DNA from 3 places in the Vibrio sp. QJM3NY_21 genome. Region 1 is predicted to be linked to each of the others. Evidence: predicted binding sites of a transcription regulator. Region 1 holds the regulator's gene; each other region holds the start of a gene.

Region 1 (4,738 bases):
CCGCTCTGAAACCCTGCTTCATAGCTATCGAGAGCTGCGTAAGCACCTCAAACCTCAAGTCGTCGATTCCCTCTACCGTGAAGCTCTCCAATTTGAACTGCAGTTAGAGAAGCAACAGCAATCTGATCTCGTCGACTGCATTAATTCTCTTCAGCTTACGGCTAACCAGCAATCACCACTCGCTTTTCAATACTGTCGTTTATTAGGGGCAGAAAACCTCTACGACGCTTTTTCTGAACCAGCACCCCAACCCTAACGCGTTTCCTTTCTCTAATCTTCAATCAAGATCCCAGCTGACCTTGGTAGTATCGCTCTTCGTTTTCACACGGGAGTGGCGCGCATGACTGGCAATATGTTTGAAGCTCAATCTCGACAATATTCAACCAGTTACCTACACCCTGTTTTTGTAACCCGTATCAGTGAAACCCTTGCGCTTATACCGAGAATCAACCAAGCTCAAATAAAAACGTGGGCGTTTCGCTAAAAGCTCAACACTTTATCAAAGCCCATAAAAGAAGCATGGACTGTTTTTATGACAATATTTACCGCAGCCGCTGGTTTATCTAATCCGCACTTACAAACCTTAGTGCCACGATTTATTAGAAAGCAGGCATTGTTTGACCCTCAATGGCAAACCTTAGAAACCCCTGACGGTGACTTTCTCGATCTTGCTTGGAGCGAATCGCCAGAGGGTGACACCCCAAGTAATGAGGCTCGAAGTAACAAGCCGATATTCGTTCTATTCCATGGCTTAGAGGGAAGCTTTGAAAGCCCTTATGCCAACGGACTGATGAATGCCTTTGCTAAAGATGGCTGGCTATCAGTGATGATGCACTTCAGAGGCTGCAGCGGAAAGCCCAATCGCTTGGCTCGCGCTTACCATTCAGGTGAAGTCGAAGATGCACGCTTTTTCCTAAGACATCTACACGCCCAGTTTCCCAATAACCCGAAGGTAGCGGTTGGTATATCTTTGGGCGGTAACATGCTGGCGAACTATTTGGCTGAGTACGCGGACGACCCACTGCTGTCGGCGGCGACGATTGTCTCTGCACCTTTTGATCTGGCTTGTTGCTCTAGTCGTATTGAGCGAGGTTTCTCTAAGCTCTATAAAAAGTACCTGCTCAACTCTCTCAAATCGAATGCCTTGAAAAAGATTAAGCTGCTGCAAGAAAAGCTCGGTATCACCGCCGAAACCATTAAGAAGATAGACAAGCTGTATGAGTTTGATGAACGTATTACTGCGCCTCTGCACGGGTTCAAGAATGCTCAGGATTACTATGCTCAGTGCTCAGCGCTTCCTAAACTTAATAAGATTAAACTACCGACTCAGATCATCCATGCCAAAGACGATCCGTTTATGACAGACGACGTGATTCCAAAGTTCGTGTTGCCTGACAACATCGACTATCGCCTATTTCAAAAAGGCGGCCATGTGGGGTTCATTACCGGTAGCACGCTCAAACCAAGGTTTTGGTTAGAAGAAGCGTTACCCGCCTACTATGAAAGTATTCAAGATTCGGCATAATGGCCGAGCCTTTTTAAGGACTGAGTGGTAGACGTCACTAGACACAGTAATCAACACATCAATAAACCTATTTATGAACATAAAAGAGAGAAGTATTTATGATCATCCCATGGCAAGACATTGCGCCAGAAACACTGGAAAACCTCATTAAAGAATTCGTGCTGCGTGAAGGCACAGACTACGGCGACGTAGAGGTTTCACTGCAAAACAAGATTGATCAAGTGAAACATCAATTAGCCTCAAAGGAAGTCAGCATCGTGTTTTCTGAGCTGCATGAAACCGTTGATATTCAAGTCACAAAACGCTTCTAAGCTGCGCTCATAAAGGAGCCGTGTTATAGTGGTAAACGATTGCTAACAAGTAAGTTACTCAAAAGACAAGGGTTGTCATGTCCGCTAAACATCCAATTATTGCGGTGACGGGTTCATCAGGAGCCGGCACCACCACTACCTCAGAAGCCTTCCGAAAAATGTTCAATATGATGGACGTGAAGGCCGCTTGGGTTGAAGGGGATAGTTTCCATCGCTTCACTCGACCAGAGATGGACGTCGAGATCCGTAAGGCTCGCGAGCAAGGTAAGCACATCAGCTACTTTGGTCCACAAGCCAACGATTTTGGCGCATTAGAAGAGTTCTTCCGTCAATACGGTAATGAAGGCACGGGTAAAGTCCGTAGTTACCTACATACCTTCGATGAAGCCGTGCCTTACAATCAAATGCCGGGCACCTTTACGCCATGGCAAGAGATCCCAGAAAATTCCGATGTGATGTTCTACGAAGGTCTTCATGGTGGCGTAGTCGATGGCGATATTAACGTCTCGCAACACGTCGACCTGCTTATCGGCATGGTACCTATCGTAAACCTAGAGTGGATCCAGAAATTCGTTCGTGACACACGCGATCGTGGGCATTCTCGCGAAGCGGTGATGGACTCGATTGTTCGCTCAATGGATGATTACCTTAATTACATCACCCCACAATTTTCGCGTACTCACATCAACTTTCAGCGTGTTCCAACCGTAGATACATCGAACCCACTGAACGCCAAAGGGATTCCAAGTTTAGACGAAAGCTTCGTGGTTATACGTTTGCGTGGCATCAAAAACGTCGATTTCCCCTACCTTCTAGCTATGATAGATGGCTCATTTATGTCACGCCACAACACGCTTGTGGTGCCAGGCGGCAAGATGAGTTTTGCTATGGAGCTCATTGTAAGGCCCATCCTACAACAGCTCATCGAAACCGGAAAAATAGGTTAACAAGACACCATTCTGGTTGATTACTTTTCATACCGTGATCATGTGCACAATTTTGCGTAAAAAATCGTAGCTTGGTCACGATTAAAATCAAGAAATAGTACCTGAAAAAGGATACTATTCTTAAACGAAACACAAGATAGCTTGCAGCGCTCAACGAGTGCTCTTATCCTACAAGTCAATCCAGGCTTAGCTAAAATACGGAAAGCGGCAAGCATACCCTGCAGAGGAAGTAAGATATTATGGTTCTAGGTAAACCCCAAACCGATCCAACATTAGAGTGGTTCCTTTCACACTGTCATATTCATAAGTACCCTTCAAAAAGTACTTTGATTCATGCTGGTGAAAAGGCAGAAACCTTGTACTACATCGTTAAAGGTTCTGTGGCAGTTCTTATCAAAGACGAAGAAGGTAAGGAAATGATTCTTTCTTACCTAAACCAAGGTGACTTCATTGGTGAACTTGGCCTCTTCGAAGAAGACCAAGAGCGTACTGCATGGGTTCGTGCAAAATCTCCTTGTGAAGTAGCTGAAATTTCTTTCAAGAAATTCCGTCAGCTTATCCAAGTGAACCCAGATATCCTAATGCGCCTTTCAGCGCAAATGGCAAACCGTCTACAAGTAACTAGCCAAAAGGTTGGCGACTTAGCGTTCCTTGACGTAACAGGTCGTATCGCTCAAACGCTACTTAACCTAGCGAAACAGCCAGATGCAATGACTCACCCTGACGGCATGCAAATCAAGATCACTCGTCAAGAGATTGGCCAGATTGTTGGTTGTTCTCGTGAGACAGTAGGTCGTATCTTGAAGATGCTAGAAGAGCAGAACCTAATTTCTGCACACGGTAAAACTATCGTGGTATACGGCACTCGTTAATCTCGATTAACTGAGCCAAAAATTTGAAAGCCACCAAATGCAAATTTGGTGGCTTTTTTGTTTTCTAAAGATCTAGAGAGCAGATGCGAGATGCGAGATGCGAGATGCGAGATGCGAATGGAGCACCTCCCGCGTCCAAGCGCAAACACTCTCAAAGCGAAGCGTACCCGCATCTTTAGGGTAAAGCCCGTGCTCGTATCTTTCTTTAACCGTTGGTGCTCTCAAAGATCTTGTCAGCCGATACTGCAACAAATCCTGTATAAATCTCACCATTCGCCATCGCATAACGCTTAGCGAACTCGTAGAAGCCACCAGGAATCACCTCATTGCCTTCAACAAATGAAACTGGCACTTTGTCTGCCATTGTAGATGATTGCTCTAATAAGACCTCTGGAGAGCCTTTAACCTGACCGCCAGATGCATTGATAGTGAAACCTGAATCACTCAAATAGTCATTCACAGTCTGTACTTCATCGAACTCATTAAGCTGGTTCACACTCACCGTAAAGTGGTTTGCACCGTAACCATGAGCCGCTAGCCAAGACGCGTATTCACTCTCTTTTGCTAGCACTTGGAAATCCGCGAAACTCAGATCCCAAAGGCGACCACCAAACAAGAACTCATGACCTTGAAGCTTGCTTGCGTCTACTTGCTCAACCAACTTCGCAACGATCTGTTGTAAGTCACTTGAACACTCTTCTACCTTCAACTCACTAATGAACACTTTCGGTTGGTTTGGGTCTGGGTGCTCGTAGTGCTTAGCCACTAACTTCTTGCTCTCAAACAAGTAGTCGCCACACGCCTTGTAGCCTAATTCAAGAAAAGGCTTGGCCAGTGTTTCAATGCCCAGAGGTGCAACATTGAAAGTACGCAGTGCAATGTGATCATTAATCAGGGATTCGTCTTCTTTCAGCAGATGATGAACTTTCTCGGCCGATGGGCAAAGCCTGTGAATGTAATCGTCCCATAGTGATTTAAAGAGTAGATCGGGCGTCATGGTGACTCCTTGTCAGAGGTTCTAGCAAGCTAGTAATTTGGATTAGAGAGGGAGAGGCTGGACACAGAGTCAGCAGCCATCAGCCT
Region 2 (4,738 bases), on a different replicon from region 1:
TGCCTGTGCTTTAAGCTTGCCACCTTGAAACAGTGGTGCTGACACTTGACCAAGTGCGCTCCACAAAGGTCCGGTCAACAAGGCTTCATTCGGAGATTCCGCCATATCGGTTAGGCTTGCTGATAAGCTGATCGAAGGCAGCATCGCTTTGTATGCAGCATCAGCACGCAGTGTTTCTGCTTCAATATTGAAGAAAGCCGCTTGAAGATCCGGACGCCCTGCCAGATCTTGCGTCGGCATGTTGTCTAGCGGGTTAATGATGGTTGGGAATGAACCGAGATCCGCAAGTGATAACTCCTCAGACTCCCCACTCCACTGCCCCGTTAACAAAACTAACGCGCGTCGACTTTGTGCCAGTTGCTCTTGGTAATCGGCCAAAGTTGCTTGAGTCGATGCGCTGCTCGTTTTGGCGTTATCTAGCTCTTCAAGGCTACCTAGCCCTGTGCGATAACGTTCTAAAACCAGCTCTTCGTTGTTTTCGAGGATCACTAAGCGCTGCGTTTCAATATCAACAAGCTGCTGCTTCAAACTGATATCAAGCCAACCTCTCATAACACTCGCGACCAAAAGATCTTGAGCGCCCTGAAGGTTAGCCTGAGACGTCGCAATATCTTTTAACGCGGCGTTGTTTGTGTCTGCTAATTTCTGCCATAAGTCCAACTCCCAACCGACCGTGACATCCGTGGTGTAGGTTTCAGTGGTGCTTGAGCCGTTAGTGCCTTCGTCAGCTTGACCAGAAAAACTCGCATCGACGGTTGGTAAGCGGTCGCCAGACGTCACACCTTGCTGTGCATAGGCAATTTTGAGTGCTGTGATACTTTGTTGAAGGCTTGGACTGTTCTGCAGAGCGCGCTCGATATAGAGATCGAGCTCCGGCGCATTCACTAAATCGGTGAGTTGTAGATTCTCTGTATCTAACTCTTGTTCATTAGAAGCATGCTGGTTCAAAGCCTGTTCTTCAGAGGTTTGTTGGATCAGCTCTGAAAGCAAGCTTTGCTGTGTCTTGCTAGTGCTTTGCTCTGCTAACGAAACATAGTCAGCCTGACTGGTTGTCGTGCAACCGATCAACCCGATTAGAGCAAGTGAAATAAGGGAATGTTTTAAAGGAAGATTCAATTTCATCTTCTTGTCTCCTGTAAGAATGGAGGCAAGATAACGAGCTGGAGGTTAAGGGAGGGTTAAGGCGAACGTTAACCCTAAAAGAAAATGCAAAAAGTGTACGTTTAAACTTCTGTTTTATGCTTCTGACTTGCTAGAAAAGAGCCCACCGATCTTATAACCAATCGCATAGCAAACCACGGCAATAGTCACAAACACCAATGCCGAGAAGAAGTACGCCACCGATGCGGCGACGCCAGTGCCCCATACGATGCTGAAGACTAAACCGTGGTAAGCCTCTTGCGGCCACTGAGAGATAGGGAACTGAGTACCAACAGCAATAAGATAAACCATCGCAAACAAGCCGATAAAGGCAGTGATAAGACCGATGAGAACGCGCATGTTCATGGGGAGACCTTTGATTTATTGGACTTGGTTGCCATTGTTCTTAGTCGAAAGCGGATGTGCTTAGTCGAAACCGAATATTCTCAATCGAAGTCGAATGTTCTTAATCGAAGTCGAATGCTATTAATCGCAACCTAATGATATTCAAGTATATCGGATAAAAGGAGCTTGCTCTATTACTCTTCCGAGTGAGCCTAACACACTACAGAACAATGAGAAGTGGTGGTTTGAATCTGAATCAACCTAACCAGCAGGCACAAAAAAGCGGATACCCTTCTTACGTAAACTCCGTAAGTAAGATACCCGCTTTTACTAAATTTAAGCGCTTTTATTGAATCTAGCTACTTTAACTTAATCTAGCTTAAAGCAGGATGAAGATACCCGCTAAACATGCACTCATTAGGTTAGCTAACGTACCAGCCGCTACCGCTTTCAAACCTAAGTTTGCCACTTCTGCACGACGCTCTGGTGCCATCACACCAATCGAACCTAATTGAATCGCGATAGAACCAATGTTGGCAAAACCACACAATGCAAAAGTCACAATCACTTGGCTATGTTCAGACAGCAGAGCTTTGTTCTCAACGAAGTCGATGAAAGCAACAAACTCGTTCATTACAATCTTCTGACCGATGTAAGAACCTGCCATTAATACTTCATCACTCGGGATACCAATTAACCATGCAAGAGGCGAGAATAGGTAACCAAAGATAGCTTGCAGGGTAATGCCCGCAAAACCGAACATTTCGCCTAGACTTTCTAAACCCGTGTTGACCATTGCAATCACACTCACGAATGCAACCAACATAGTGCCGACAGCGACCGCCACCTTCATACCGTTCATTGCGCCACTTGCCAATGCATCGATCACGTTGCTTTGGTCAGCTTTATCTAGCTCAATGTGGTCGTAGTCACTCGGAGTACTACGCTCAGGAACAATGATCTTCGCCATCAATAGGCTGCCCGGAGCCGCCATGAAGCTTGCTGCAATAAGGTATTTAAGCTCAACACCTAATCCTGCATAGCCACCCAGTACACTGCCGGCTACTGACGCCATGCCGCCCGCCATTACAGCAAACAGTTCAGAACGAGTCATAGACTTTAAAAAGGGACGAATAAGAAGAGGAGACTCACCCTGAGAAAGGAAGATATTACCTGTTGCAACTAGAGATTCAGCTTTACTGGTACCCAGCAGTTTTTGCACGGCTCCACCAAGAACTTGAATCACTTTCTGCATAACGCCTAAGTAATAAAGCGCAGAGATCAAAGCACTGAAGAAGATAATGATTGGAAGTACGCGAATCGCGAAAATGAAACCTTCAGTAGCCAGATCACCAAATAGGAAAGCGATACCAACGTCTGCAAAACCAAGCAAGCTCGAAACGCCACTGCTTAGGCTTGTTAACGCCAGTTGTCCCCAAGGGAAATACAACACCAAAGCAGCGAAGCCGATTTGAAGTAATAGTGCCCGAGAGACCGTTTTCCAGTTAATAGAAGAGCGACTCTCAGATAGCAGACATGCGCAAGCAATCAGTGCAATAACACCGACAAGACCAAATAGAATATTCATAATGTGTCCTAGTAATCCTTAAAGAGTGAACATGAGCCAAACGAATGACATCAAAGGAATAGGACAAAGAACCGCAAGCAAAACGCTACGCGATGAAGGAGCTAACAACGTTAGCGACTGTAACAACGAGTTGTTCATGTAAAAATCACCTTATACAAGCAGTGGAACGTAGCTGGTCCGGTCCGTGGGGTCATTCACATATCCATGTGACGGCTTGTATTGGCTAAGCACCGGCTTAAAACCGGAAAAGAAGTATAAACAGTTAAGTGAGACTTTCATCACATTTTTTGACGCAAACGATCGCGCGGTCAAGGATTAAACAAAACGCTGTGTTTATCGTCTTTTGTGTGCATAAAAACTGTAAACAACCTGTATGAAGTTGAATTTGTAATGTTAAGCCTTTAAACGTACGAGCGTAATCACTCGGTTAATTCTGTGTGATTCTTACTACTTTTCTGTGCTCTGCCTCATTTCCCGATACTTCAAGATTCATCTTAAGTTTAGATGCGTATATACTTTGTATGATCTCACCAAATAATTATCTATAAAATACTAATAGAGCTGATTAGATATAACAGCCATCGAGACTAAGAGAGGACACACTTGAAGAAAATGGAAGCTCCGCACGACATGAACAATGGAGCTAAATTCAAAACAAATAGACATGGCTATGTGACAGTAGTTGAATATTATAATACCTATACTGTTATTGTCGCGTTTGAAAACACCGGAAATATCCGCGCTATCAGTGCGGCGAAATTACGTACAGGTCAGTTAACCGATCGCTCTGTCGCACCTGAATCAATAATGATTGGTGAAAAGGTTGAATCCGTTAAACATGGAATATTGACCATTACCCAAGTTGAATCTGAAAATATTGTGGTACTAACCAATACTAATAACGAAGAAATTCGAATGTTATTGCCCGCTGTACAAAAAATGAAAGATAAGGTCGAAGATGTTGAGAATGATAAAACTGAGGCTCCAAAGCCAACCTCTCTTAGTCAATTAACAAAAAGAAATAAAAAGACCAAAGACGTCAATAGTATGCTTAAGAAAATGCTTACCGATTACGGTCGATACGATTAGTTATCTATTTTATTTCACAGTTCTTCTAAATATTTGTCTTCCGAAAAATAAATACATTAACCCCTGCCTTTCTCAATAAGATACGTTGCATATTCGAGTGAAAAGTTAAATTTGATCAAAGTCTCAATCTGGATCTTTAACACGAATTAACGAGATCTCCATCACAATCTCATTTTAGCTTTGTGATGGAGATCTTATTGAAATCTGAATATTTCCATTATTATGCTCTCACACAATAAGAGAACGCAGTTTCTCAACCCCTAAAATCCAATTGAGACAAATATTATGAAAAAGATTCTTGTAGTTTGCGGTAACGGCCTTGGTACTTCACTAATGATGGAAATGGCAGTGAAAGAAGTGGCTAAAAAAATCGGTTTCGAAGCAGAGATTGATCACGAAGATCTATCTTCTGCAGCATCAAGCAATGCGGATATTTGGGTCGCGGCAACAGACGTTGCTAACCAACTGAAAGACGGTGGAAAAGAGAACATCATCAGCCTTAAAAATATTTTTGACAAAGCATCAATCGAAGAACAACTAAAAACTTTCATGTAAGGTCAAATTATGCAAAACTTT
Region 3 (4,738 bases), on a different replicon from region 1:
AAGAAGTTACCAACCATACCGGTTTGGTTGGTCATATGAAGCGCTTCTTCAAGTAGCACGCGTGCGCTGTCCTCATCGTTAATTTGTGTACGCAACACCGCTTCAACGATCAAGTTTCGGTTGGTGTCTGTAATCAGATGTGAACGCTGCGCTTCACTCTTAAGGAAAGTCAGCGCTTCTTCCGCATCTTCATACTGCTCAAGGATGATGTGAGAACGTACGATGTTTCTCCATTGAAGCTGACAGAAGTGGTTACTCGCCGATTCAGGTCGAACCGCCACGCTTAGCCAATCACGGATTGCCTCTTTATTGCCTTTTACTTGCCAGAAAAGAATCAAAGACAAAGAAGCATTTGCGGTCCAATCTACGTGGTAAGTTGATTGACGTAGCAGGTGTTGAATTTGGTCGATAAACTTCGACGCTTTATCAATCTCGCCGCGGCTCAATGAAATTCGAGCCAGCATAGAATAGCTGTGCAGGTGTTTACTCGGAGAGTGGTGACCAAGGATATCTAAGCCTTTGTAGCAACATTCTTCCGCTTCATCTAGTCGGTTCCAACACCAGAAGATCTGAGCGCGAACACGCAGCAAAAATTCATGTAGAGGAACGTATTGAAGCTGATGCTCTTCGATCAATTTGAATGCGCTGTCTTGTAGCTCAAATGCAGCTTGAACATAACCTTGAGCAATCAAGATTTCGCTTTGCTGAAGAATTGCCCATAGAGCCTGATGGTAAACCTGATACTGACGTGCCAGTTTTTCTGTTTGTTGCATCATCGGTAGCGCACGGCTGAGGTTGCCCATTACGTGGTTTACTTCGCCAACAACAGACGTTGCCACAATGCGGCTACGATAAACCGTAGTGTTTAACTGGCTCAACGAAAGCTCAGCCAACTCCAATGCTTTCTCAGGCTCATTGCTGTTGATGGCAACTTGGGCACGCAAGGCATTGTATTGGCCTTGTTGCTGAGTATCGAGTTCAATGTTTCGAGCTTGATATTGAGTCTCAGCCTCTTCCAACAAAGTACCCACTTGATCATAACGGTGCTGACTTTGTGCCAGCCAAGCGCGCAGCATTGATAGCTTCGGCTCACTGTATAGTTGATCCGTAGTCAGTTGCTTGATCGCCATCTCTAATGATGAAAGCTCACCTTGGTTGAACATCGGCCAACCGTGTTCAGTCAGGATTTGGATGATCAGCTCTGGATCTTCAGCACGTTGTGCATGTCGCAGTGCTTGATGAGGCGTTTTCTGTTTGATCCACGCTTTCGCGGCACTCCGGTGCAACTCGGCTTCTTGTTGCGGAATTCGAGCTTGGCGCTCATGGGCAAGAAACTCACCGAATAGATTGTGGAATCGGTACCAGTTTTTCTCGCCTTCAAGCGGGTAGATGAATAAGCCAAATCGGTTGAGTGATTCGATCATACCCAGTGCGTCTTCACGCTGTGTAAGCGCGCAGACTAATTCGTCATTGAAATGATCAAGTACTGAACACTGCATCAAGAACTGTCGGGTTTCTTTATCCAGTAGATCGAATACTTCTTCAACCAAGTAATCCCAAAGGTGGGCATGGTTAAAGTGAGAGAACGATTCTGCAGATTGCGCAAGGGTACGTTTTTGATGTTGAGCTTGAAGGGCAATAAGCTGTAATGCCGAAGGCCACCCCTCAACATAAGTACAGATACTACCAGCGGTCGTGTCATCTACGCCATCGGCGACACGTTGATTGAAGAAGCGCGTCGTCTCTTCAGTATCAAAAGCCAGCGAATCGTTTCCAATTTCAATCATCAGATCACGAACACGAAGGTTTGCAGTGCCAAGTGGTGGTGTCCCGCGGCTAGTCACAACAAGCGTCAGGTTGTCAGGCATGTGTTTAAGGAAGAAGCGCATAGCTTCGTGGATATCGTCATTGTTGACCAAGTGATAGTCATCCAACACAAGGAAACATTCGTGATGGAATTCAGACATCTCAGCAAACACTTCACTTAACAAAGAATGCAACGATGAAAATTGTCGCTTTTCTGCCAGCTTTTGGGCATTAGGGCAGGCATTTTGAGTCGCTTTATTGAGTGATTGCATTAGGTAGTTGATAAAGCGAAAGGCATCGTTGTCACTTTCATCAATGCTGTACCAACCCACATTGGGCTTATCTACCAGCCATTGAGCTGCCATTGTGGTTTTGCCGTACCCCGCTGGAGAGCGGAATAATACAAGCTTATAGCAATCTGCGTGTTGGAGCAGATCGAGAACCCTAGGTCGTAGGATTGCATTATGTAAGCGGCCGGGACGAGTCAGTTTCGAAGGGATCCACATGTCGAAGTTTTTCACCTATTCCGTGGCTTATGTTCTGGATTACCTCAATCTATCGTTGAGTGTAATCGAATGACATCAGCCTAATTACTTAAGTCTTCAATCATATTACGTGAAGCAAAACGGCACCGACTATGATCCTCCTCAGAAACCTTGCACTCCTGCATGTTTTTAGGCTTCTACGCCCTTTATTTGAGACTCCGCTCACATAGCGGGTTGGTTTGTGAATGTGACTTCCTTCATCCCAACACGTAAATCTATGCAAAAGATGAGAGGAAGAAATTATTTTCGTGATCTGAATATCAAATTTGATAATGACTTTAATCCGGTTAAATAAAAGTCACATCAATTGAAGGTAAGTTATCGAACGGGAGCTTGTGATCTTAGTCACTCCAAGTTTTTGTTCGAAGTCAGAACATGAGAGTCAGATCACTAACCCTATGTCGGTACGCCCCCTACGCCCTCCCATCTACTCCTAGTTTGTCGCGTTAGCGGGAGGATGTTTAGTTAATGGTGACCATGCACGATATGTGACAGATGAATTAGAACTATTAAAAGCGAGATTTCTGAAATGAAACCAACTCAGCAAAAAACTTTCGATAAAGTGTCGTTCCAAGAAAGCGTTAAGAAGCATTTATCTGCAACCTACGCAACAACGATTGAAAACGCAGATAGCCGCGCATGGTACCTAGCAATGGGGCGTGCGCTAGCAGAATTGACAACATTTGATCTGTTAGAAACTGAAAATGACGAAAAAATTAAGAACGCGAAGAGCGTTAACTACCTTTCACTAGAGTTTTTGATTGGTCGTTTAACAGGTAATAACCTGATCAGCATGGGTCTGTACGAACAGATCACTCATGCAATGGAAGAGCTAGGTCAAAACCTAACTGATCTTCTAGAAGAAGAACGCGACCCATCACTAGGCAATGGTGGTCTTGGTCGTCTAGCCGCTTGTTTCATGGATTCTTGTGCCGCTCAAGAATACCCAACAGTAGGCTACGGTCTTCACTACGAATACGGTCTATTCAAACAGTCTTTCCAAGACGGTCGTCAACAAGAAGCACCTGACGCATGGCGTGGTGTTGAAGGTTACCCATGGGAAGTAGCTCGTCCAGAACTAGCACAACACATTGGTTTTTACGGTCATGTAGAAGTTGAATATATCGACGGTAAAGAAGTTCGTACTTGGGTTCCGGGTATGGAAGTGAAAGCAATGCCTTGGGATCTACCTATCGTAGGTTACGAGTCAAACACAGTTTACCCATTGCGTCTTTGGGAATGTCAGGCAATCGCACCATTCTCACTAGCAAGCTTTAACAACGGCGACTACTTCGAAGCGCAACACTCGCTAATCGATGCAGGCAACATCACTAAAGTACTTTACCCGAACGACAACCACGAGAAAGGTAAGACACTGCGTCTAATGCAGCAGTACTTCCACTCAGCAGCGTCTGTTCGCGATATTCTACGTCGTCACGAAGCAGCAGGTTTCTCTCTAGAAGATCTGCCTAAGCAAGAAACGATTCAACTGAACGATACGCATCCAACGATCGCTATCCCTGAATTGATGCGCATCCTGATCGATGAGAAAGGTTTAACTTGGGACCAAGCTTGGGAAATCAGTGCTCATACGTTCGCATACACGAACCACACACTACTTCCAGAAGCATTAGAGACTTGGTCTGAATCTTTGATCAACCGTCTTCTTCCACGTCACATGGAAATCATTTTTGAAATCAACCACCGCTTCATGCAAGAAGTTCGCAAGATGTGGCCTGGTGACGGTGAGAAGCAAGCGAAGCTTTCTATCATCCAAGAAGGTTTCCACCGCATGGTTCGCATGGCAAACCTATGTGTGATTGGCTCTTACAAAGTAAACGGTGTAGCTGCGCTTCACTCTCAACTGGTTAAGAAAGACTTGTTCCCTGAGTTCAACGAAATCTTCCCAGGCAAACTGACTAACGTAACGAACGGCATTACGCCACGTCGTTGGTTGAAGTTCTGTAACCCAGGGCTATCTACGCTAATTACTGGCAAGATAGGCACTGAGTGGCCAGCAAAACTAGAGCAGCTTGAAGGCATAGCTAAGTTTGCAACAGACGCGAAATTCCAAAAAGAATTCATGGCTGTTAAGAAAGAAAACAAACAGCGCCTTGCTGATTGGGTTCAAGAGAACATGGGTATCGAGCTAGATACGAACGCTATCTTCGACGTGCAAATCAAGCGTCTTCACGAATACAAGCGTCAGCACCTAGACTTGCTACACATTCTATCTCTGTACCACCGTATTCTTAACGAACCTGGTTTCGAGTGTGAGCCACGCGTATGTTTCTTCGCAGCGAAAGCAGCACCGGGTTACCACCTAGCGAAAGAGATCATCTTCGCGGTTAACAAGATTGCAGAGAAGATCAACAACGACCCTCGCA

The links. Region 1 encodes CRP, which controls carbon source genes, mostly activating them, when cyclic AMP is high. Its sites were predicted from a motif close to TGTGANNNNNNTCACA; they were not measured.
Region 2: the regulator CRP is predicted to act here: its motif matches at 3,341-3,356, upstream of AC3CID_RS21755 (NupC/NupG family nucleoside CNT transporter).
Region 3: the regulator CRP is predicted to act here: its motif matches at 2,686-2,701, upstream of AC3CID_RS22380 (glycogen/starch/alpha-glucan phosphorylase).

What each region holds. Positions count from the first base shown of each region.
Region 1 covers NZ_CM173513.1:3,191,827-3,196,564, forward strand. Annotated here, with positions in the region: gene AC3CID_RS14305 (TIGR02444 family protein) at 1-256, shown strand, start outside; gene AC3CID_RS14310 (hydrolase) at 533-1,525, shown strand; gene AC3CID_RS14315 (YheU family protein) at 1,624-1,836, shown strand; gene AC3CID_RS14320 (phosphoribulokinase) at 1,914-2,783, shown strand; gene crp (cAMP-activated global transcriptional regulator CRP) at 3,023-3,655, shown strand; gene AC3CID_RS14330 (2-oxoadipate dioxygenase/decarboxylase family protein) at 3,861-4,652, opposite strand.
Region 2 covers NZ_CM173514.1:1,402,004-1,406,741, forward strand. Annotated here, with positions in the region: gene AC3CID_RS21745 (TolC family protein) at 1-1,122, opposite strand, end outside; gene AC3CID_RS21750 (hypothetical protein) at 1,237-1,506, opposite strand; gene AC3CID_RS21755 (NupC/NupG family nucleoside CNT transporter) at 1,865-3,073, opposite strand; gene AC3CID_RS21760 (hypothetical protein) at 3,686-4,162, shown strand; gene AC3CID_RS21765 (PTS sugar transporter subunit IIB) at 4,448-4,717, shown strand; gene ulaA (PTS ascorbate transporter subunit IIC) at 4,727-4,738, shown strand, end outside.
Region 3 covers NZ_CM173514.1:1,567,252-1,571,989, reverse strand. Annotated here, with positions in the region: gene malT (HTH-type transcriptional regulator MalT) at 1-2,312, opposite strand, end outside; gene AC3CID_RS22380 (glycogen/starch/alpha-glucan phosphorylase) at 2,881-4,738, shown strand, end outside.